DNA from 3 places in the Bradyrhizobium zhengyangense genome. Region 2 is predicted to be linked to each of the others. Evidence: predicted binding sites of a transcription regulator. Region 2 holds the regulator's gene; each other region holds the start of a gene.

The links. Region 2 encodes PhoB, which activates phosphate uptake and scavenging genes when phosphate is short. Its sites were predicted from a motif close to TGTCATNNANCTGTCAT; they were not measured.
Region 1: the regulator PhoB is predicted to act here: its motif matches at 2,370-2,386, upstream of L6639_RS01345 (RNA degradosome polyphosphate kinase).
Region 3: the regulator PhoB is predicted to act here: its motif matches at 2,892-2,908, upstream of ugpB (sn-glycerol-3-phosphate ABC transporter substrate-binding protein UgpB).

The regions. Positions count from the first base shown of each region.
Region 1 is NZ_JAKLTZ010000001.1:253,578-261,221, reverse strand. Features, by position in the region: gene ppx (exopolyphosphatase) at 1-91, opposite strand, end outside; gene L6639_RS01345 (RNA degradosome polyphosphate kinase) at 107-2,296, opposite strand; gene L6639_RS01340 (P-loop NTPase family protein) at 2,432-3,121, opposite strand; gene L6639_RS01335 (CDP-alcohol phosphatidyltransferase family protein) at 3,215-3,757, opposite strand; gene purM (phosphoribosylformylglycinamidine cyclo-ligase) at 3,913-4,986, shown strand; gene purN (phosphoribosylglycinamide formyltransferase) at 5,001-5,654, shown strand; gene L6639_RS01320 (cold-shock protein) at 5,745-5,951, opposite strand; gene L6639_RS01315 (autotransporter outer membrane beta-barrel domain-containing protein) at 6,326-7,510, shown strand; gene L6639_RS01310 (LysR family transcriptional regulator) at 7,530-7,644, opposite strand, start outside.
Region 2 is NZ_JAKLTZ010000006.1:324,263-331,906, forward strand. Features, by position in the region: gene L6639_RS24365 (Hsp33 family molecular chaperone) at 1-272, opposite strand, end outside; gene argF (ornithine carbamoyltransferase) at 415-1,338, opposite strand; gene L6639_RS24375 (aspartate aminotransferase family protein) at 1,338-2,540, opposite strand; gene L6639_RS24380 (GcrA family cell cycle regulator) at 3,007-3,519, shown strand; gene phoB (phosphate regulon transcriptional regulator PhoB) at 3,624-4,331, opposite strand; gene phoU (phosphate signaling complex protein PhoU) at 4,346-5,062, opposite strand; gene pstB (phosphate ABC transporter ATP-binding protein PstB) at 5,074-5,895, opposite strand; gene pstA (phosphate ABC transporter permease PstA) at 5,892-6,737, opposite strand; gene pstC (phosphate ABC transporter permease subunit PstC) at 6,739-7,644, opposite strand, start outside.
Region 3 is NZ_JAKLTZ010000002.1:715,086-722,729, forward strand. Features, by position in the region: gene L6639_RS43260 (GIY-YIG nuclease family protein) at 82-318, shown strand; gene L6639_RS08560 (MarR family winged helix-turn-helix transcriptional regulator) at 326-784, opposite strand; gene L6639_RS08565 (organic hydroperoxide resistance protein) at 943-1,368, shown strand; gene L6639_RS08570 (CaiB/BaiF CoA transferase family protein) at 1,540-2,742, shown strand; gene ugpB (sn-glycerol-3-phosphate ABC transporter substrate-binding protein UgpB) at 2,962-4,278, shown strand; gene ugpA (sn-glycerol-3-phosphate ABC transporter permease UgpA) at 4,345-5,226, shown strand; gene ugpE (sn-glycerol-3-phosphate ABC transporter permease UgpE) at 5,229-6,077, shown strand; gene L6639_RS08590 (sn-glycerol-3-phosphate import ATP-binding protein UgpC) at 6,082-7,167, shown strand; gene L6639_RS08595 (Hsp20 family protein) at 7,400-7,644, shown strand, end outside.

The sequences.
Region 1 (7,644 bases), on a different contig from region 2:
GCGCCAGCGCCTCGTAGACGACGAGACGAACCGAGTTGGAGCCGATGTCGATGACCGCGACGCTAGCGCCACGCTTGCGCGGCCGTTTCACGGCAAAGATCTCCGGTCAGGACTGATGGCGTTCGTTCCGGCGCGTGAGACGGCGCGGCGAGGATTCCTTGAGCGACTTTCCACGGCCAGACAGACTCGGATTTGTCATGAAGTAATTGTGCACGTTGAAAGGTTCATCGCCCTTCGCGGCCTTCATACGCGTTGAGGACCCGTCCGGCAACAATTGCCAGCTCTGCTCATTGTCCTTGAGATTCGCGACCATGATCTGTTCGAGAACCTGCTGATGCACCGTCGGATTTTGCAGCGGACACAGCACCTCGACACGGCGGTCGAGGTTGCGCGGCATCATATCGGCCGACGAGATATACACAGCCGCTTTCGCGCTCGGCAGGCCCTGGCCCATGCCGAAGCAGTAGATTCGGCCATGTTCCAGGAATCGTCCGATGATCGACTTGACGCGGATGTTCTCCGACAGGCCGGGAATGCCGGGGCGCAGGCAGCAGATACCGCGGACCACCAGCTCGACCTGCACGCCGGCCTGTGAGGCCTCGTAGAGCGCGTCGATGATGTCGGGGTCGACAAGTGCATTCATCTTCATCCAGACCGCGCCGGGCTTGCCGTGACGGGCGTGCTCGGTCTCGCCCTGGATGTGCTCGATGATGCGCTTGCGCAGGGTCAGCGGCGACACCGCCATCTTTTCCAGGTCGCTCGGCGCGGCATAGCCCGTGATGAAGTTGAACACGCGCGCGGCGTCGCGGCCGATGGTCGGTTCCGAGGTGAAGTAGGACAGGTCCGTATAGATACGCGCGGTGACCGGGTGATAATTGCCGGTGCCGGTATGAACGTAAGTGGTAAGGCTGCCGCCCTCGCGGCGCACCACCATCGAGAGCTTTGCGTGCGTCTTCAGTTCGAGGAAGCCGTAGACGACCTGCACGCCGGCGCGCTCCAGGTCGCGCGCCCAGCGGATGTTGGCTTCTTCGTCGAAGCGCGCCTTCAGCTCGATCAGCGCGGTGACGGATTTGCCCGCCTCGGCCGCTTCGGCAAGCGTGCGCACGATCGGCGAGTTGTTGGAGGTGCGATAGAGCGTCTGCTTGATCGCGACGACGTCGGGATCGCGTGCGGCCTGTTGCAGAAACTGCACCACGACGTCGAAGGATTCGTAAGGGTGGTGGACGATCAGGTCCTTCTGCCTGATGGCCGCGAAGATGTCGCCGCCATGCTCGCGCACGCGCTCGGGATGGCGCGGCACGTAAGGGGTGAATTCGAGGTCGGGCCGGTCGAGCCGGGTGAGCTGCGACAGCTCGTTCATGGCGAGCACGCCGTCGACCAGGAATACCTCGTCGTCGGCCGCCGACAGCGCGTGCTGCACGAAGCTGCGCAGCTGCTCCGGCATCTTGGCGTCGATCTCCAGGCGGATCACCGATCCGCGGCGGCGTCGCTTCAGCGCGGTCTCGAACAGGCGGACGAGGTCTTCAGCTTCTTCCTCGATCTCGAGCTCGGAGTCGCGGATGATGCGGAACGCACCCTGGCCGTGGAGACTGTAGCCGGGGAACAGGCGGTTGATGAAAAGTCCGGTCAGCTGCTCCAGCGAGATCAGGCGGACCTTGCCCTCAGCCGGCAGGCGGATGAAGCGGTCGATCTTCCCGGGCATGCGGATCAGCGCGTTCATCGGCTTGCCGTCGGCCTCCCGCGTCAGCTGGAGCGCGATGGTGAAGCCGAGGCTCGGGATAAACGGGAAGGGGTGGGCGGGATCGATCGCCAGCGGCGTCAGCAGCGGAAACACGTTGTTGAGAAAATAGTCCTCGAGCCAGATCCGCTCTGTCTTGGTGACCTCCTTGCCGTCCACCAGCACGATGCCGACCTCGGCCAGCGTGCCGCGCAGGTCGCGCCAGATTGCCTGTTGGTCGGAGGCGAGCTGGGAAACGGTGCGGTTGATCAACGCCAGTTGCTCCGACGGGGTCAGGCCGTCAGGGGCACGCTCGGCAATGCCCTCGCGGACCTGCGCCTTGATGCCGGCGACGCGGACCATGAAGAACTCGTCGAGGTTATTGGCCGAAATCGACAGAAATCGCACCCGCTCCAGCATGGGGTGGCTGGGGTTGACCGATTCCTCCAGGACGCGACGGTTAAAATGTAGCCAGGACAGCTCGCGATTGATGAATCGCTCGGGGCTCGAGGCGATCGCCGGCGGGCCCTCGGTCTCCGTGGCTTTTTCTTTCGTTTCAACAGCTTGCGCGGAGTCCATGAGAAGTCGGTCCTTCCAGTTTGCCCCAATTTGCGACTTATGCGCAAAACCGGCCAGAGCATGTGTTAATGCGATGACGTTTCGATGACATTGATGTTCCGCCGCCGCGCCGCGTCAAGCGGGCCCAAGGGGAGGTTAAGGGGAGGTCGAAACGTCGCGAAGCAGTTCGGCGGCGAGCGCCCGGGTGACGGGGCGGCCGAGCCGCAGCGCCTCGCTGTCGAGCAGTTCCACGGCATGCCGGGCGGCGGCCGAGGAGCGCTCCAGCCGGGTCGCGAGGTAGCTCACAACAGCTTCGTCCACGGCGAGCTGGCGGTCGGCGCAGAACTTGACGATCAGGCCGCGGAACAGCTGGTCATCTGGTGGCGCGAGTGAAATCACAGGGATGGTCCGGAGCCGGGAGCGCAGGTCGCGGAGCTCGACCTCTACCGCCGCAGGTGCCTCGCGTCCGGTGAACAGCACAAAGGCGCCGTCCTCGCGGGCGAGGTTCATCAGATGGAAGAGAGCACGCTCGTCAAAATCACCGGCCTTGAGATCCTCGACCACCAGCGCGCTGGTCGCGAGCGCGCCGGGGACGGTTGGGGCACTCAGCGCGTTGGCCGTGGTCGAGCGAGCGCCTGATACCTCGGCCCAGATCGCGGCGAGATGGCTCTTGCCCGAGCCTTCGGGGCCGGCGAGCCACATGATCCGGTTCGGCCATTCCGGCCAGCTGTCGACCAAGGCGAGACCGGCGGCATTGGCAGGGCCCTCGAGGAAATTGTCCCGGCTGAGGCTCTCCGCATGCGGAAGCGAAAACGCCAATTGTCGGGGATGAACGCGGCCTGCCACGCTTGCTTTGCTCCGAGCCGGCGCGCCGGCCTTGTCTGACGATGATGGACTTATTCGATCGGGAGTTGGCCTTTTGCGGGGCCGCATCCCCTCTCATTTGGCTTCGATCGTGCTCATGTGACGCAGCCACTCCACGAGATAGAGCGACACCGAGGACAGGGTGAACACCGTGACGAGGCCCATCAGGACTATATCATACGGCGACGGCTTGAAGCCGAAGGCGAGCGCGGCCAGCACCAGCGCCGCGTACGCAACCTGTGCCGCTGTGTTTAGCTTGGATACTTTCGACGGCCTCATCTCGACGGGCTTGTCAAACAGCCAGGACACGATCACCGCAGTGACGATCATGATGTCGCGGGACACGACCAGGATCACGATCCAGCGTGGGATGTCGCCCCAGATGCCGAGCGACAGGTAAATCGACACCAGCAGCGCCTTGTCGGCCAGCGGATCGAGCAGGGCGCCGAGCTCGCTGGTCATATTGAAACGCTTGGCCAGAAAGCCGTCGACGGCGTCGCTGATGCCTGCGATCAGGAAGACGGCGAACGCCACCTCCATTTGGCTCGACACGATGGCCCAGACGATGATCGGGACCAGCATGATGCGGCCCAGGGTAATGATGTTCGGAATACTCACACGGCGCTTCCCGGCACCCGACCTGACCTTGAATCCGACCTCTAAGAGGCTGAACCGGTTGATATCTCTACATAGTATAGGGCGGCGCGCCACGCTTGCCATTGCGCGTCCCCGGAATTCGACGTAACCAGCCGCAAACCCACTGGAAATCGGGCATGACCGACCGCAAAAACGGCCTCACTTACGCCGATTCAGGCGTCGATATCGACGCGGGCAACCGCCTGGTCGACCTGATCAAGCCGATGGTGCGCGCCACCGCACGGCCGGGCGCCGATGCCGAGATCGGCGGATTCGGCGGCCTGTTCGACCTCAAGGCGGCCGGCTTCAAGGACCCCGTCCTGGTCGCGGCCACCGACGGCGTCGGCACGAAGGTCAAGATCGCGATCGAGACCGGCCTGCATGGCGGGATCGGCATCGACCTCGTCGCCATGAGCGTCAACGACCTCGTGGTGCAGGGTGCCGAGCCGCTGTTCTTCCTCGACTATTTCGCCTGCGGCAAGCTCGACCCGGAGGCCACGGCCGCGATCGTCGCCGGCGTCGCCGAGGGTTGCCGCGAATCCGGCTGTGCCCTGATCGGCGGCGAGACCGCGGAAATGCCCGGCCTCTACAAGGACGGCGATTACGATCTCGGCGGCTTTGCCGTCGGTGCCGCCGAGCGCGGCACGCTGCTGCCGCGCAAGGACATCGCTGCGGGCGACGCCGTGATCGGCCTGGCCTCGTCGGGCGTGCATTCCAACGGCTTCTCGCTGGTGCGCAAGATCGTGGAACAGTCCGGCCTTGGCTTCGAGGCGCAGGCACCGTTTGCCCCGGTCATGACGCTCGGCGGCGCGCTGCTGACGCCGACGAAGCTCTACGTCAAATCCTGCCTGCGGGCGATCCGCGAGACCGGTGCGGTGAAGGGCCTCGCTCATATCACCGGCGGCGGTTTCACCGACAACATTCCGCGTGTGCTGCCCTCGCATCTTGGCGTCGGCATCGATCTCGCACGCCTGCCGGTGCTGCCGGTGTTCAAATGGCTGGCCGCGCAAGCCGGCATCGCCGAGCTCGAAATGCTGCGCACCTTCAACTGCGGCATCGGTATGATCGCGATCATCGAGGCCGAAAAGGTTGATGAGGTGGTGCGGGTCTTCACCGATGCCGGTGAGACCGTCGCCCAGCTTGGCACCGTGATCCCGGCCGAGGGCGAGCACCGCGTCGTCTATAACGGCCACCTCGACCTGGCACTGTGATGACTGGCGCTGCGGTGAAACGGCCCGTCGCCATCCTGATCTCCGGCCGCGGCTCCAACATGTCCGCGCTAATCAAGGCAGCCAGCGCGGCCGATTTTCCGGCAGAGATCTCGCTCGTCATCTCGAACAAGGCCGACGCGCCCGGGCTCGAGCGAGCCAAGGCGGCCGGCGTCAAAACGCAGGTGATCGAGAGCAAGCCGTTCGGCAAGGATCGCGCCGGGTTCGAGAAAGTGCTGCAGGCCGTGCTCGATGAGCACGGCATCGAGCTGATCTGCCTCGGCGGCTTCATGCGCCTGTTCACTGCCGAATTCGCCAGGGCGTGGTACGGGCGGATGCTCAACATCCATCCGTCGCTGTTGCCATCATTTCCCGGCCTCGACCCGCACGGCCAGGCCTTGCGCGCCGGCGTGAAACTGTCTGGCGCGACGGTGCACTTCGTGATCCCCGAGACGGACGCCGGCCCGATCGTCATGCAGGGCGCTGTCCCCGTCAGCGACCACGACACGGCCGAGACGCTGTCCGAGCGCATCCTCGAAGTCGAGCACCGCATCTATCCCGCGGCGCTGAGCCTGCTTGCGACCGGCAAGGTCAGGATCGAGGGCGACGTCTGCAAGACGGCGGGGAGTGGGGCGTCAGAGAATTTTCTGATTGCGCCGGTGGCGAACTGAAGCACACTCGTGTTTCGTTGCTCCCAAACAAAATCCCCCGGCGGAGCCGGGGGCATCGTCGTGAGCTCTCGCTGATAGCTTTGAGAGAGATCAGGAGACCTTGAGGTTCTCCGCGGACGACTTGCCGCGGTTCTCCACGAGGTCGTATTCAACCACCTGGTTTTCATTGAGGGTGGAAAGTCCGGCACGCTCGACGGCCGAGATGTGGACGAACACGTCCTTGTCGCCGCCGTTCGGCTTGATAAACCCGTAGCCCTTGGTTGGGTTGAACCATTTGACGGTGCCCTTTTGTGGCATCCTCAGTCTCCTCCGCTAGATACTAAAAAGACGCGGCCGCTTTTCGCGTGCCACGTCACAAACGGGCTTCCGGAAGTCTGTTCGAGTCTTGAGCCTGTCGCGAAACGCACAGCCGAGCGGCCAATTCCGATTGTGTACGATATTCCAACACGAAAACCGCGCGCTAGCAAGCTGCGTGCAAACTTCAAGACCGCACTGGAGACATCCCGCTGCAATTTGCGACCTGTGGCAGCGGAACCACAATTGGAGGAATCACCCGGCGAAAGCACGCGGACCGGTTGACCCCTTGTGGCAGTTCAGCACAAATCGTCGCACCTGCTCGCCCTTCGTGTTGCATTTTTGCGGGCCGCCATTTTGCTTCGGGAATAGTCGTCATGTGCTGCACTCGGCGGCCCCAAGGGATACTGCAGACGATCGGGCTGGACCGTGTCCGCCGGATCGTGATGGCGATCGCCATGACGCTTGCGGCCGTCACGTTGATCCCGGCGACAGCCGCCTTCGCGCAGACCCCGACGCCGACTTCGTCTCCGACACCCACGCCAACGCCGACGCCCAGCCCGACACCGTCGCCTTCGCCATCACCGACCCCTGGGGCGACGTCGACCAATGCCAATCAGTCAGCCGGCAACAGCACGCTTAATCTGGGTTCGAATTTTCTGGAGCGGCTGGGCGGCCAGGCCTCGAGCGGCTTCAACCGGGCCTCGCGCACCAATCCCGGCGGCGGTGGCGCGTCGGAGAGTGCAGAGGATCCGCGCTACCGCACCTGGTACGAGGGGTACGGCATTTCGGTCCGCACTGATCCGCAGGGTGATTTCGTTGGAGACAAGCGCACGACATTCGGCGGTGTCGCCGGCTTCGGTGCACGGGTCGCGCCAGGCGTCAATCTCGGCTTCTCCGTTGACCAGAGCCACACCGACATCGACGTGCCGCTCGCGCTTCAGTCGGCGACGCTCGACCTGACGCAGATCGGTTTCAACGGTTCCGTCGACAAGGGGCCTTGGACCTGGGCCTTCGCTCTGGTGCACGGGTTCGGCAAGGTGCATTCCAGCCGCGATACCGGCTTCGGCCTTGCCGTCGCGGGGTATCACGCCACAGTCGACGGCGCGCTCACCGAGATCAACTATTACTGGACCAAGGATCAGATGCGCATCGTGCCCAAGGGCGCGCTCGAATATGTGCGCGCCACCAGCGCGGCATTTCAGGAGGCCGGGGGACTTGATCCCCTCAATGTCGGCTCGAGCGCGATCTCGCGCGCACGCGTCATGATCGGCGCCGAGGTCGGGCGCTACTTTATCTTCGACCGGAAAATCCTGGATCTCTCGGCTTACGGCAAGTTCGTCGACAATTTTTATCAAGACCTCGGCTCGGTGCAGGTCAGCCTCGGGACCCAGAACATCATCGTCCCCGGCATCGGCGAGAGCCGTTACGGCATGGACGCCGGCGCGTCGGCGTCGCTCAGCCTGACCAACACCGCGCGCCTATATGTCAATTACGACGGCAAGTTCCGCAACGAGCTGACATCGCATCAAGGCACCGTCGGCTTCGAATATCGGTGGTGAAGGGACTGCTCCGTCCCACTCACGTCGGCGTCGCCGCAATGTATCCGGACAATCCAAAGCCTTCGCGCGCCGCTGTCATCATCGGCACCAAAGCGTTCGGATGGATGAAATCGTCGCGGAAGCAGGGATGGGTT
Region 2 (7,644 bases):
TGGGCCTGCAGGATGAAGCGGCCCTCGAATTTCAGCGCCGAGCCGAGCAGCGTCGTCAGCACGATGGCTTCGCCGAGCAACTTGCCGACCGGTGCGGGATAATCGTGCTTGGTCAGGATCTCGTCGAGTGCGGGGCCAAGCCGCACCAGACGGCCGCGCACATCGAGCGCATCGACCTCGTAAGGCAGCACGGCGTCATCGACGGGAACTGCGGAAGGCGCGCGAACCGGGCCTTCGGGCCTGGTTTTCATGTCAGGGGATTGGGAAACCATGGCGCTTTATCTGGGGTCGAGGGCAGGAAATGGAAGGGGGTGTGAGCAGCAGCACTCTCAAACTCGGTGTCGTCCCGGACAAGCGCAAGCGTAGAGCCGGGACGACAGCGGTGTTTGTGGCCGGCGCGACGCCAACCACCCGCTACTTCACCGCGTCGAAGCACCAGGCCAAAATGCCCTTCTGCGCGTGCAGGCGATTTTCGGCCTCGTCGAACACGACCGATTGCGGACCGTCGATCACCTCGTCGGTGACCTCCTCGCCGCGATGGGCGGGCAAGCAGTGCATGAACAGCGCATCGGGCTTGGCCAGCGACATCAGCTTGGAATTGACCTGGTACGGCTTGAGCACGTTGTGACGGTGCTCACCTTCCTTGTCGCCCATCGACACCCAGGTGTCGGTGACGACGCAATCGGCGCCCTTCACCGCGGCCTCGGGATCGGTGCCGAGCACGATCGGCGCATTGGTCGCCTTGATCCAGTCGCGCATCACCTTCTTCGGGGCAAGCTCCGGCGGCGTTGCGACATTGAGCTTGAACTTGAAGCGCTCGGCGGCATGCGCCCAGGACGCCAGCACGTTGTTGTCGTCCCCGGTCCAGGCCACGGTCCGGCCTTCGATCGGGCCGCGGTGCTCCTCATAGGTCATGAGGTCGGCCATCACCTGGCAGGGATGCGAGCGCCGCGTCAGGCCGTTGATCACGGGTACGGTCGCGTAGGCCGCGAGCTCCAGCAACGCCTCGTGGTTGAGGATGCGGATCATGATGGCATCGACATAGCGCGACAGCACGCGCGCGGTGTCGGCAATGGTCTCGCCGCGGCCGAGCTGCATCTCGGCACCGGTGAGCATGATGGGCTCGCCACCGAGCTGGCGCATGGCGACGTCGAACGAGACGCGCGTGCGGGTCGAGGGGCGCTCGAAGATCATCGCCAGCGTCTTGCCCTCGAGCGGACGCACCGGCTGATGCGCCTTCTGCTTCGCCTTCATGGCGGAGGAGGCCGCGAGCATGCTCTTGAGCTCCGACAGCGGCAGCTCATTGATATCGAGGAAGTGCTTGGGTGCCTTGCTCATCAGCTTGCCGCCCGCTTGTTGCCCGACAGCGCCGTGCAGGCGCGTTCGAGCCTGATGATGCTGTCCTCGATCTCGGCTTCGGTGACGATCAAGGGCGGCAGGAAGCGCACGACATTGTCGCCGGCGCCGACGGTGAGCAGCTTCTCGTTGCGCAGCGCAGCGACCAGATCACCTGATGGCACCACGGCCTTGATGCCGATCAAGAGCCCCTCGCCGCGAATTTCGCTGACGATATCGGGGTGACGGTCGATCACGGAGGCCAGCTTCTGCTTGAGCAGCAGCGACATCTTCTGCACGTGGTCGAAGAAGCCGGGCTTGAGCATGACGTCGAGCACGGCGTTCGCGGCCGCGATCGCCAGCGGATTGCCGCCGAAGGTCGAGCCGTGCGAGCCGGGGCCCATGCCGGCGGCCGCATCCGCGGTCGCCAGGATCGCACCGATCGGGAAGCCGCCGCCGAGCGCTTTCGCCAGCGACATCACATCAGGCGTGACGCCGGTGCGGCGATGGGCAAAGAGCTCGCCAGTGCGGCCCATGCCGGTCTGCACCTCGTCGAACGCAAGCAGCAGGCCTTTCTCGTCGCAGAGCTGACGCAACGCCTTGAGGAAGGTGGGGGTCGCCGGACGTACGCCGCCCTCACCCTGGATCGGCTCGATCAGGATGCCGGCGGTGTGCGGGCCGATCGCCTTCTTCACGGCCTCGATGTCGCCATGCGGGATCTGGTCGAAGCCGTCCATCGGCGGACCGAAGCCTTCGAGATATTTTGCCGAGCCGGTCGCGGCCAGCGTCGCCAGCGTGCGACCGTGGAAGGCGCCTTCGAAGGTGATGATGCGGTAACGCTCGGGATGGCCCTTGGAGAAGTGATGATGGCGGACCAGCTTGATCACGCCCTCCAGCGCCTCGGCGCCGGAATTGCAGAAGAACACGAAGTCCGCAAAGCTCTCGTTGCAGAGGCGCGCAGCGAGCTTCTCACCGTCAGGACTCTGGAACAGGTTCGACATGTGCCAGAGCTTCGTCGCCTGCTCCTGCAGCGCCTTGACCAGCGCGGGATGGGCATGGCCGAGCGCATTCACGGCAACGCCCGAGGTGAAATCGAGATAGCGGTCGCCATTGGTTGCGATCAACCAGACGCCTTCACCGCGCTCGAAACCGATGTCGGCCCTGGCGAAAACGGGGAGCAAATGCGGCGCTGCGCTGTTGGTCATGACGGTCTCTTTAGTGGTCACTCAGGGTGTTTCGGACGGCCTGAACGCGCCTTGCGCAGCGCGTCATTTAGCCCGGAAAACGAAACGTGCCGCCTTTTAAGGGCGGCACGCGCAACTATCTTATGCTTGGCACCACGGGTGTCAATGCCGCCCGGAAAGCCCCAGGAAACGCTGATTCCGTAGTCTTGCGGTGCTAAATTTACGGGATTTTCGCCACGGAACATGTGGAAGCGAGTCGGCGGACTCTTGCGCGTGAGTCACGCCATATTGTAGCGTTTGGCTTGTCAGATACGACATCTCGTGCAGCGGTTCTGATCCCTTAAGTCCTCATGTACCGGCGTAAACGTTCGGGCGCATCTGGTGCGCCCGGCGAGCCTTAAGGGATTCTGGCGGCACGGGTTTTTCGAAGCTTAGGCATTCGTCGTGAGGCCCCAGGATGGCTGGCGCCGGCGAAGGAAAGGGTGCAATGACGGTTTTGACCTGGTCAGATGATCGCGTCGAGCAGCTGAAAAAGCTCTGGGAGGCCGGACTTTCGGCCAGCCAGATCGCCGCTGAGCTTGGTAACGTGACCCGCAACGCCGTGATCGGCAAGGTGCACAGGCTCGGCCTGTCCGGCCGCGCCAAGAGCCCCTCGTCAGCAGCTCCCCGGCCGCGCAAGGCGCGTCCAGCGCAGCACATGATGCGGGTGAGCCGCCCCATCGCACGCGGCAACACCGCGCTGGCGCAGGCCTTCGAGGTCGAGGTCGAGGCCGAGCCTGTTACCTACGACAACGTGGTGCCGATGAGCCAGCGGCTCTCGCTGCTCGAATTGAACGAAGCCACCTGCCACTGGCCGGTCGGCGATCCCTCGAGCCCGGATTTCTTCTTCTGCGGCGGCAAGGCGCTCTCCGGCCTGCCCTACTGCGCCCAGCACTCGCGGGTGGCCTATCAACCGGCGGCCGATCGCCGTCGTGCGCCGGCCAAGCCGAGCACGCGCTGAGCCCAGCTCTAGACGACATCGTCCCGGTACGGACCGGGACGATCGAGACGTAAAAAAGCGCGCCACAAGGCGCGCTTTTTTATTTTGCTTGCTTGCAGCCGCCGTTACGTCTGCTCGGCCTTCGCAAAGCGATCGTCGAGCGCATAGCCTGCGCCGCGGACGGTGCGGATCGGGTCTTGCTCGCGACCGAGATTGAGCAGCTTGCGCAGGCGGCCGATATGCACGTCGACGGTGCGTTCATCGATATAAATGTCGCGCCCCCAGACGCTGTCGAGCAGCTGCTCGCGCGAGAACACGCGGCCGGGATGCTCCAGGAAGAACTCCAGCAGACGATATTCGGTCGGGCCGAGATCGATCGGCCGGCCCGAGCGCGCCACGCGGCGCTTCTCGCGATCGAGCTCGATGTCGCCGAAGGCGAGCACGGTCGCAAGCCGCTCGGGGCTGGCGCGCCGCAGCAGGCCCTTCACGCGCGCGAGCAGCTCGGGCACCGAGAACGGCTTGACTATGTAATCGTCGGCGCCGGTCGCAAGGCCCCTTACCCGCTCGCTCTCCTCGCCACGCGCGGTGAGCATGATGATCGGAAGCTGCTTCGTATCGGAGCGTGCGCGCAGCCGGCGGCACAGCTCGATACCTGATAGTCCCGGCAGCATCCAGTCGAGCACGATCAGATCGGGGATGTGCTCCTTGAGGCGGGTGTCGGCATCGTCGCCGCGCATCACCGTCTCGACGTCATAGCCGTCGCCTTCGAGGTTGTAGCGGAGAAGCTCGGTGAGAGCTTCCTCGTCCTCAACAACCATAATGCGTGCGCCCATGGGCTCGTCGCTCCTTAAGTATTCGGGATCGTCGTGGCGAAGGTCGTCATGTCGCCCTTCGGCCGCTTGTCGGTGATGGCCTGGCCTTCGATCATGTAGAACACGGTCTCGGCGATGTTGGTGGCATGGTCGCCGATCCGTTCGATGTTCTTGGCGCAGAACATCAGATGGATGCAGAACGAGATGTTGCGCGGATCCTCCATCATGTAGGTGAGGAGTTCGCGGAACAGCGAGGTGCAGATGGCGTCGACCTCTTCGTCGCCCTTCCACACCGTCATCGCCGCCGGCAGATCATGCGCGGCGTAGGCGTCCAGCACCGACTTGACCTGCTGCTGCACGAGGTCGGTCATGTGTTCGAGGCCGCGGAACAGTTTGAGCGGATGGAAATCCGTCTCCAGCGCCGCGACGCGCTTGCCCATGTTCTTGGCGAGGTCGCCGATGCGCTCGAGGTCGGTTGCAACGCGCATGGCACCGACGATCTCGCGCAGATCGACCGCCATCGGCTGGCGGCGTGCGATGGTGAGCACGGCGCGCTCCTCGATCTTCTTCTGGAGCGCGTCGAGCTCGGCGTCGATGGTGACGACGCGCTGGCCAAGCGCGACGTCGCGGCGGATCAGCGCATCGACGGAATCGACGATCATGCGCTCGGCGATGCCCCCCATCTCGGCGACGAGGCGCGTGAGCTCCTGGAGGTCGGTGTCGAAGGCTTTTGCGGTATGTTCAGAACCCATGTCCTGTCTCCTCAGCCGAACCGGCCGGTGATGTAATCCTGCGTACGCCGGTCGGACGGCGACGTGAAGATCTTGCTGGTGTCGTCGAACTCGATCAGCTCGCCGAGATACATGAAGGCGGTCTTGTCGGAGACACGGGCCGCCTGCTGCATGTTGTGGGTGACGATCGCGATCGTGTAGTTCTCGGACAGTTCCTGGATCAGCTCCTCGACCTTGGCGGTCGAGATCGGATCAAGCGCCGAGCAGGGCTCGTCGAACAAGATCACTTCAGGCCGCACCGCGACGGTGCGGGCGATGCAGAGGCGCTGCTGCTGGCCGCCCGAGAGCGACAGGCCGGAGGCGTTGAGCTTGTCCTTGACCTCGTTCCACAGCGCGCCGCCGCGCAGCGCCTTCTCGACGCGATCGTCCATCTCGGACTTCGAGATCTTCTCGTAGAGGCGGATGCCGAAGGCGATGTTCTCGTAGATCGTCATCGGGAACGGCGTCGGCTTCTGGAACACCATGCCGACGCGGGCGCGCAGCAAATTGAGGTCCAGCTTGGGGTCAAGGATGTTGGTCTGGTCCAGCATCAGCTGACCGGTGACGCGCTGGCCGGGATAGAGGTCGTACATCCGGTTGAAGATGCGCAGCAGGGTCGACTTGCCGCAGCCCGACGGGCCGATGAAGGCCGTGACGCGGTTGGTGCCGAGCGCCAGATTGATGTTCTTCAGCGCGTGGTGCTCGCCGTAATAGAAGTTGAGGTTGCGCACCGTCACCTTGGCCGGGGCTTCCGGCAGCGGCTGTTGCGACGCCAAATGAGCGTTCGAACTCACGGATACGGAAAGGTCGGTCATTTTGCAGTCCTCTCGGCGCCGAGAATGCGCGCGCCAATGTTCAGGGCAAGCACGGTGAGGGTGATCAACAGCGCACCGCTCCAGGCGAGCTGCTTCCAATAGGCGTAGGGGCTCTGGACGAAATTGTTGATGGTCACCGGCAGGTTCGCCATCGTCTTGTTCAGGCCGAGGCTGAAGAACTGGTTCGACAGCGCGGTGAAGAGCAGCGGCGCGGTCTCGCCGGCGACGCGGGCGGTGGCGAGCAGCACGCCGGTGATAAGACCGGAGCGGGCCGCGCGGTAGGCGATCCGCTTGATCACCAGCGAGCGCGGCAGGCCGAGCGCGGAAGCCGCCTCGCGCAGCGCGTTGGGCACCAGCAGCAACATGTCCTCGGTCGTGCGCAGCACCACCGGGATCACGATGACGGCCAGCGCGAGCGAACCTGCGATCGCCGAGAAACCGCGCATCGGTACCACTACTGCGCCGTAGATGAACAAGCCGATGATGATCGAAGGCGCCGACAGCAGGATGTCGTTGATGAAGCGGATCACCGAGGTCAGCTTGTCGTTGCGGCCGTACTCGGCGAGATAGGTGCCGGCGAACAGGCCGAGCGGCGCGCCGATGCCGACGCCGATCACGGTCATGATCAGCGAGCCGACGATAGCGTTGCGGAGGCCGCCTTCGGTCGAGCCCGGAGGCGGGGTATCAGCAACGAACAGGTCGAGGCTGAGGCCGGCCACGCCGTTATAGAGCAGCGTGATCAGGATCAGCGCGAGCCAGGTGACGCCGAAGGCGGCGGCACCGACGCAGAGCCCGCGAATGACGATGTCCTTGCGGCGGCGGCGTGCGTAAATCGGGTTCATGTTACTTCCCCGCCTTCTTTTCCAGGCGCAGCAGCATCAGCCTGGCGCCGGCGAGCACGAAGAACGTCAGCACGAACAGCAACAGGCCGAGTAGGATCAGGCCGGACTGGTGCAGGCCGTCGCTCTCGGCGAATTCGGATGCGATCGCCGCCGAGATCGTGGTGCCCGGCGCGAAGATCGATGACGAGATGCGGAACGAGTTGCCGATGATGAAGGTCACGGCCATGGTCTCGCCGAGGGCGCGCCCCAGGGCCAGCATGACACCGCCGATGATGCCGACGCGGGTGTAGGGGATCACGACGCTGCGGACGACTTCCCAGGTGGTGCAGCCGACGCCGTAGGCGGCCTCTTTCAGCACCGGCGGCACGGTCTTGAACACGTCGACCGAGATCGAGGTGATGAAGGGCAGCACCATGATCGCGAGGATCAGCGCGGCGTTGAACAGGCTGAGATAGGACGGGGGACCTGCGAAGATCGCGCCCAGGACCGGGATGCCGTCGAAGATCTTGATCATGACGGGCTGGAAGGTGTTGGCCAGGAACGGCCCCAGTACGAAGAAGCCCCACATGCCGTAGATGATCGAGGGAATGCCCGCGAGCAACTCGATGGCCATGCCGATCGGACGGCGCAGCCATTGCGGGCACAGCTCGGTGAGGAAGATCGCAATGCCGAGACCGACGGGAATGGCGATCAGCATCGCGATGAAGGAGGTGACGAGCGTGCCGTACATCGGTCCGAGCGCGCCGAGTACGGGCGGATCCGCCGACGGGGCCCAGCGCTGCGTCCACAGGAATGCGAAGCCGTATTCCTTCATCGCCGGGACGGCGCCGATGATCAGCGAGATGATGATGCCGCCGAGAATGAGGAGAACCGAAATCGCGCTGAGGCGCGTGATCCAGTAGAAGGT
Region 3 (7,644 bases), on a different contig from region 2:
GGCGTAGCCCGGAGGGCGAAGCCGGGCTTCAGCGGATCGAAAGCGGGTGTAAGCTCTCCCTCGACAGCTGGGGAGCGTGCCGTGAAATACGTCTACATCCTTGAGAGTCTTGATTCCCTCCACTGCTATGTCGGAATCACCGACGACCTGCGTGCTCGTCTGACAAAACATAATGCCGGCGAGGTGCCCCACACATCAAAGTACGGGCCATGGCGCATTGAGACCTACCTTGCGTTCAGCAATGAGAAGCAGGCCTTCGCATTCGAGAAGTGCCTGAAGTCAGCGTCCGGCCGCGCCTTCGCCAAGAAGCGCCTCTGACTTGTCCCTACTCCCCAATCACCGCATTCAACCGATCCCTCAGCGCGACGATCTCGTCCTTCATCGCGACCAGCTCCGACACCGAGCAGTCCGAGGCCGCCAGGATCGACTGCGGCACGCTGCGCGCCTTGTCCTTCAACGCATGGCCCTGCGGGGTCAGCGCGATCAGCACCCGACGCTCGTCCTCACTGCTTCGCGTGCGCTTGACCAGATGGGCGGCCTCCAGCCGCTTCAGCAGCGGCGTCAGCGTGCCTGAATCAAGAAACAGCTTCTCGCCGATGTCCTTCACCGGCACATCGTCGCGCTCCCACAGCACCAGCATCACCAGATATTGCGGATAGGTCAGGCCGAGCCGGTCGAGCAGCGGCTTGTAGACGCGATTGAAGGCGTGCGCGGCCGAATAGACCGCGAAGCAGATCTGGTTGTCGAGGCGTTGCGGATCGAGGGTCGCTGATTTCCGGGCCATAGAGAATCTCTCGAGACTGACCCGCATTGTGGGACCGGGCGGGCCCACATTCAATTGCGAACAATTAAATGTGAGGCACGCCAATTTCAATTGCACGCAATCTAATTGTTTGCAATACAGATCGCACCCCAACCCGAAGTCCCCCTGAGGAGACGAAAATGTCCGTGAACGTCCTCTACAAGACCAGCGCAAAAGCCACCGGCGGCCGCGACGGCCATGCTGCGACCCTCGACGGCGCACTCGACGTCAAGCTCACCACGCCGAAGGAGCTCGGCGGTGGCGGCGGCGCCGGCAACAACCCCGAGCAGCTGTTTGCGGCCGGCTATGCCGCCTGCTTCATCGGCGCGATGAAGTTCGTGGCCTCGCAGGGCGGCCCGAAGGTTCCCGCTGATGCCTCCGTGACCTCGACTGTCGGCATCGGCCCACGCGCGGCCGGCGGCTTCGGTCTCGACATCGACCTGGCCGTCTCGCTGCCGGGCCTGTCCCGCGCGGACGCCGAGGCGCTGGTCGAGAAGGCGCACCAGGTGTGCCCGTACTCCAACGCGACGCGCGGCAACGTCGACGTTCGCCTGACGGTCGTCTGACCCGACGGTGAATTGGCTGGCCCGGGATCCCCCTCGGGCCGGCCGTTACCGCGAGATTTCCCACGCCGCGGGATTGCGCCGCGACGCATACGCCCCCACGCGACAAGCCATTGCTGGCGCGTTCGAACCTCGCTAGGCCTGTGATCAATATCGACACAGGGAAGCGAAGGCATGACTGAAGCCGTTTTGGGCGCAATGAGCGGGCTGCGCGTCATCGATCTCACGCGCGTACTCGGCGGTCCCTACTGCACCCAGATCCTCGCCGACCACGGCGCCGACGTGATCAAGGTCGAGCCGCCCGCCGGCGACGAGGTGCGCGACTGGGGTCCTCCCTTCCACGACGACGACGCGGCCTATTTCATCGGCATCAACAGAAACAAGCGCTCGATCGGACTCGACCTCGCGTCCGAAGGCGGCCGCGTCGTGCTGCTCAAGATGTTGGAGACGGCCGACGTCCTGATCGAGAATTTCAAGCCGGGCACGCTGGAGAAATGGGGCATCGGCAACGATGTGCTTGCCCAAAAATTTACGCGCCTCGTGCATTGCCGGATCTGCGGCTTCGGCGCCGACGGCCCGCGCGGCGGCAATCCCGGCTATGACGCCATCATCCAGGCCATGACCGGCATGATCGCGGCGACGGGGTCGCCCGAGAGCGGCCCGATGCGGATCGGCGTGCCGCTGGTCGATATCACCACCGGCCTTTACGCCGCGATCGGCATCCTGATGGCGCTCTCCGAACGGCAACGCTCAGGCAAGGGCCAGTTCCTGGAGACGACGCTGTACGAAACCGGCCTCGCCATCATGCATCCGCACACCGCGAATTATTTCATGCATGGCAAGCCGCCCGGTCTCACCGGCAACGAGCACCCGAACCTCGTGCCGTACGCGATCTTCCCGACCAAGACCGACGACATCTTCATCGGCGTCGGCAATGACGGCACCTTCCGCAAGCTCGCCAAGGAAATCGGCAAGCCCGAGCTCGGGACCGATCCGCGCTTTGCCCGCAACAAGGACCGCATCGCCAACCGCGAGGCGCTGCGCGCCGAGCTCGCCGCGGTATTCAGCCAGCACGAGGCCGAGCCGCTGTGCAATCGCCTGCTCGCCGCGGGCCTGCCCGCGGGCCCCGTGCAGAAGATCGACCAGGCGCTGACCAATCCGCACACCATCGCGCGCGGCGATGTCATCGAGAAGGACTGGTACAAGGGCGTGGCCTCGCCGATCCGGCTCGACCGCAGCAAGCCGAGCCTGCGCCGGCTGCCGCCGAAGTTCAGCCAGCACTCCCAGGAGGTGCTGGGCGAGTTCGGCTACTCAAAGTCGGAGATCGACGCGATGGTCGAGAGCGGCGTGGTCTGCGGGCCCGAGCGCAAGCGCTAGGGCCCCTGACCTCCTCTGGCGCTATGATGCCGCAGTGCGGCGCGGGCATCGGTGTGCACCGCGAACAGCTGTGGCTGCGCGCGGCGCGTTCGCCTATTTGATGGCTTCCCTTTTCCAGCGCTTGCCGCTTTCGTTTCGGCCGCTTACACAGTCATGTGAACGTCATATGGCGCTGCTAGCGCAAGCGCTTCTTTATTGACGGCTGAGGGAGGTTTCTTGATGGCTCTTCGATTTTTTGGGGCGGCTGCCACTGTTGCAGTCGCTGTCGGCATGACGGCTTCGCCGGCGCTGGCCGTGACTGAAATCCAGTGGTGGCACGCGATGACCGGCCCCAACAACGACGTCGTGGTCAAGCTGGCCAACGATTTCAACGCATCGCAGAGCGACTACAAGATCGTTCCCACCTTCAAGGGCAGCTATGCCGACACACTGAATGCCGGCATCGCAGCGTTCCGCGCCGGCAACGCACCGGGCATTATGCAGGTGTTCGAGGTCGGTACTGCGACCATGATGGCCGCCAAGGGCGCCATCAAGCCGGTCTCCGACCTCATGAAGGAGCAAGGCGAGAAGTTCGACCCGCAGTCCTATCTGCCGGCCATCACAGGTTACTACTCGACCGCAAAGGGCGAGATGCTCTCGTTCCCGTTCAACTCGTCGAGCATGGTGATGTGGGCCAATCTCGACGCACTGAAGAAGGCCGGCATCGACGCGCCGCCGAAGACCTGGCCCGAGGTGTTCGCCGACGCCAAGAAGCTGCACGCAACGAGCCCGACCTGCGGCTTCTCCTCGAGCTGGATCACATGGGGCCTGATCGAGCAGTTCTCGGCCTGGCACAACATTCCGATCGGCACCAAGGCCAACGGCCTTGACGGCTTCGATACCGTGCTGGACTTCAACAACCCGCTCGAGACCAAGCTGCTCGAAAATCTCGTCGAGCTTCAGAAAGACAAGAGCTACGACTATTCCGGTCGCACCAATACCGGCGAAGGCCGCTTCACTTCAGGCGAATGCGCGCTCTACATGACGTCGTCGGCCTTCTATCCGAACGTCAAGGCGAACGCGAAGTTCAACTATACGGCCGTTCCGATGCCGTATTTCCCGGACGCCAAGGATGCGCCCCAGAACTCCATTATCGGTGGCGCCTCGCTGTGGGTGATGGGCGGCAAATCCAGCGAAGAGTACAAGGGCATCGCGAAGTTCTTCACTTTCCTGTCCGACACAGATCGTCAGGTTTATCTGCACGAGGTCTCCGGCTATCTGCCGATCACCAAGGCGGCCTACGACAAGACCAAGGCGTCGGGCTTCTATGAGAAGAACCCGATCCTGGAAGTGCCGTTGAAGGAGCTCACCAACAAGCCGCCGACCGAGAACTCGCGCGGCCTGCGTTTCGGCGGAATGGTGCAGATGCGCGACGTCTGGTCCGAGGAGATCGAGGCGGCACTCGCCGGCAAGAAGTCGGCCAAGGATGCACTCGACGCTGCCGTCTCGCGCGGCAACCAGATGCTGCGTCAGTTCGAGCGGACCGCGACCAAGTAGGACCTCATCAGTCGTGGCTGTGGATGGTCCGCAGCCACGACTCTCAGCGAGTGAGGCGGGGGCTTCATGGAGAACCGGGCGATCTTTCCAGGCAGGCTGCTCGCCTGCCTCCTGGTATTTCCGCAGCTTGCGGTGTCCCTGATCTTCTTCTATTGGCCGGCTGCGCAGGCGCTCTGGCAATCGTTCCTGGTGCAGGATGCCTTCGGGCTCTCGACCGAGTTCGTCTGGTTCGAGAACTACGTCAACCTGCTGAAGACTCCCGAATACTATCACGCGATCGGCACGACCTTCTTTTTCTCGCTGCTCGTCGTGTTCTTCTCGCTTGCGATCGGCCTGCTGCTCGCTGTCATGGCGAACCGCAACATCGCTGGCGTGCAGATCTATCGCACCTTCCTGATCATTCCCTACGCGGTCGCGCCTGCGGTGGCGAGCGTGCTATTCATCTTCATGTTCCAGCCCGGGCTCGGCATGATCGCGCGCGCTTTGCAGCGTAACGGCATCGATTGGAATCCAGTGCTCAACGGCAATCATGCCATGATCCTGATCGTCATCGTCGCCGTCTGGAACCAGATCAGCTACAATTTCCTGTTCTTTCTCGCCGGCCTGCAGTCAATCCCGAAGAGTGTGATCGAGGCCGCTGCGATCGACGGCGCGAGGCCAATGCGGCGGTTCTGGACCATCGTCTTTCCGCTGCTGTCGCCGACGACGTTCTTCCTGATCGTCGTCAATATCACTTACGCCTTCTTCAACACGCTCGGCATCATCGACACCGCAACCGAAGGCGGCCCGAACGGCTCCACCTCAACGCTCGTCTACAAGGTTTTCCTGGACGGCAAGGCCGGCTCGGACCTCGGCGGCTCGGCCGCGCAATCCGTGATCCTGATGATCATCGTCGTCGCGTTGACCGCGGTCCAATTCCGCTACGTCGAAAAGAAGGTCCATTACTGACAATGGTCGAGCATCGACGATTTGGAAATCTGTTGCCGCACCTGGTGCTGATCGCCGGCGTGATCGTGGTCGCTTTCCCGGTCTATCTCGCGATCATCGCCTCCACCCACGACAATTCCGTCATCGCCAACGGCCAGATGCCGCTGTATCCGGGCGGCCACGCGCTGGAGACCTACTGGAACACGATCATGTCCGGCACCGGCAAGACGACGCGCGAGCCGGTGGGCAGCATGTTGCTGTCGAGCTTGATCATGGCGGTTGGTATTGCGCTCGGAAAGATCGCGATCTCGATCATATCGGCCTACGCCATCGTGTTCTTCAACTTTCCCTTCAGGATGGCGACGTTCTGGACCATCTTCATCACGCTCATGCTGCCGGTCGAAGTGCGAATCTTTCCGACCTACAAGATCACGTCCGACCTGCACATGCTGGATTCCTATTCCGGCCTGATCCTGCCTCTGATCGCGTCGGCAACCGCGACGCTGCTGTTCCGGCAGTTCTTCATGACGGTGCCGAAGGAGCTGGTCGAGGCCTCGAAGATGGATGGAGCAGGTCCGATCCGCTTCTTCTTCGATACGCTGCTGCCGCTCTCGGTGACCAACATCGCCGCGCTGTTCGTGATCCTCTTCATTTACGGCTGGAATCAGTATCTCTGGCCACTCCTGATCACGACGCGCGACGATATGCAGACCATCGTGATCGGCATCAAGAAGATCATCGATGTGAAGGACGCACTCACCGAATGGTCGGTCGCGATGGCCACCGCGGTGCTCGCGATGCTGCCGCCGGTGGCGGTCGTCGTGCTGCTGCAACGCCTGTTCGTCAAGGGCCTGATCGAGACGGAGAAATAGGCCCATGGCCAATGTTACGCTGCGCAACGTCCGCAAGGCCTATCCCAACGGCTTCGAGGCCATCAAAGGCGTCGATGTCGATGTGGCCGACGGGCAGTTCTGCGTGCTGGTCGGTCCTTCGGGCTGCGGCAAGTCGACCCTGCTCAGAATGGTAGCGGGGCTCGAAACCATAACCTCGGGCGAGATCAACATCGGCGGCCGTGTCGTGAACCAGGTCGAGCCGGCCGACCGCGACATCGCGATGGTGTTCCAGAACTACGCGCTCTATCCGCATATGAGCGTCTTCAACAACATGGCCTACGGCCTGCGCAACCGTGGCATGAAGGAAGCCGAGATCAAGACCCGCGTCGAGGAGGCCGCACGCATCCTCGAACTGGGGACGATGCTCACCCGCAAGCCAGGGCAGCTCTCCGGCGGCCAGCGCCAGCGCGTCGCCATGGGCCGCGCCATCGTGCGCCAGCCGAAGGTGTTCCTGTTCGACGAGCCGCTGTCAAACCTCGACGCCAAGCTGCGCATCTCGATGCGCGTCGAGATTCGCAAATTGCAGCGCCGGCTCAACGTCACCTCGATCTATGTCACCCACGACCAGCTCGAAGCGATGACGCTCGCCGACATTCTCGTGGTGATGAATGGCGGCCAGGTCGAGCAGGTCGGCAATCCGCTCGCGATCTACGAGAAGCCGGCGACGACTTTCGTCGCCTCCTTCATCGGTGCGCCGCCGATGAATCTGATGTCGACACGGCAGGACGAGATCAAACCGCAGCTCGGCGGCAGCGCCGGCGAAGCCGACATCCTCGGCATCCGGCCGGAAGATCTCGCCATCACCGACCAGACGCCATCGGGCGGTGTTGCACTGTCGCTGACGATCGACGCGATCGAGCGCGTCGGTGCAGAAACCTTCGTTTACGGATCGCGTGCGCAGGATCAGCAGGGCGTCGCGACAAATCCGGGCGAGTTGCCGCCCGGCGAGGTGATCGTGCGCATCCCCGGAACCGAAGCGCCGGCCATCGGCCAGAAGATCCGTGTCGCCGCAGTCCGCAACAAGCTGCATTTGTTCAGCGGCGACGGACGGAAGCGGATCGAGATCTGACCGGTTCCAGCCCCGATCGGCGAAACAACCCCATGCACAGTAGAAGGGGATCTGTTTTCATTGGGATAAATCGCCCGAAAAATCCACATCGCGACCCGACGTCGCAAGGAGTGAATCCACACCCCCCGCTACGTGCTTGAACCCACACGGGGATATGCCCATATTGCTGACCAAGGGGTGCCTTGATCGGGCCCCGAAACACCAAAGTCGCTTCGAGAGGACTTTGTAAACTATGTCTCGTGTTCCCACGCTTTCCAGTCCGTTCCTTCTGGGCTTCGACGAGATCGAGCGCGTGCTCGATCGCGTCGTCAAAGGCGCCGACGGTTATCCTCCCTACAATATCGAGAGGTGCGGCGGTGCTGACAACCAGCCCGAGCGCCTGCGCATCACGCTGGCGGTCGCCGGTTTCACCCGCGATCAACTCGATGTAACCATTGAGGAAAACCAGCTCGTCATTCGCGGGCGGCAGCAGGACGA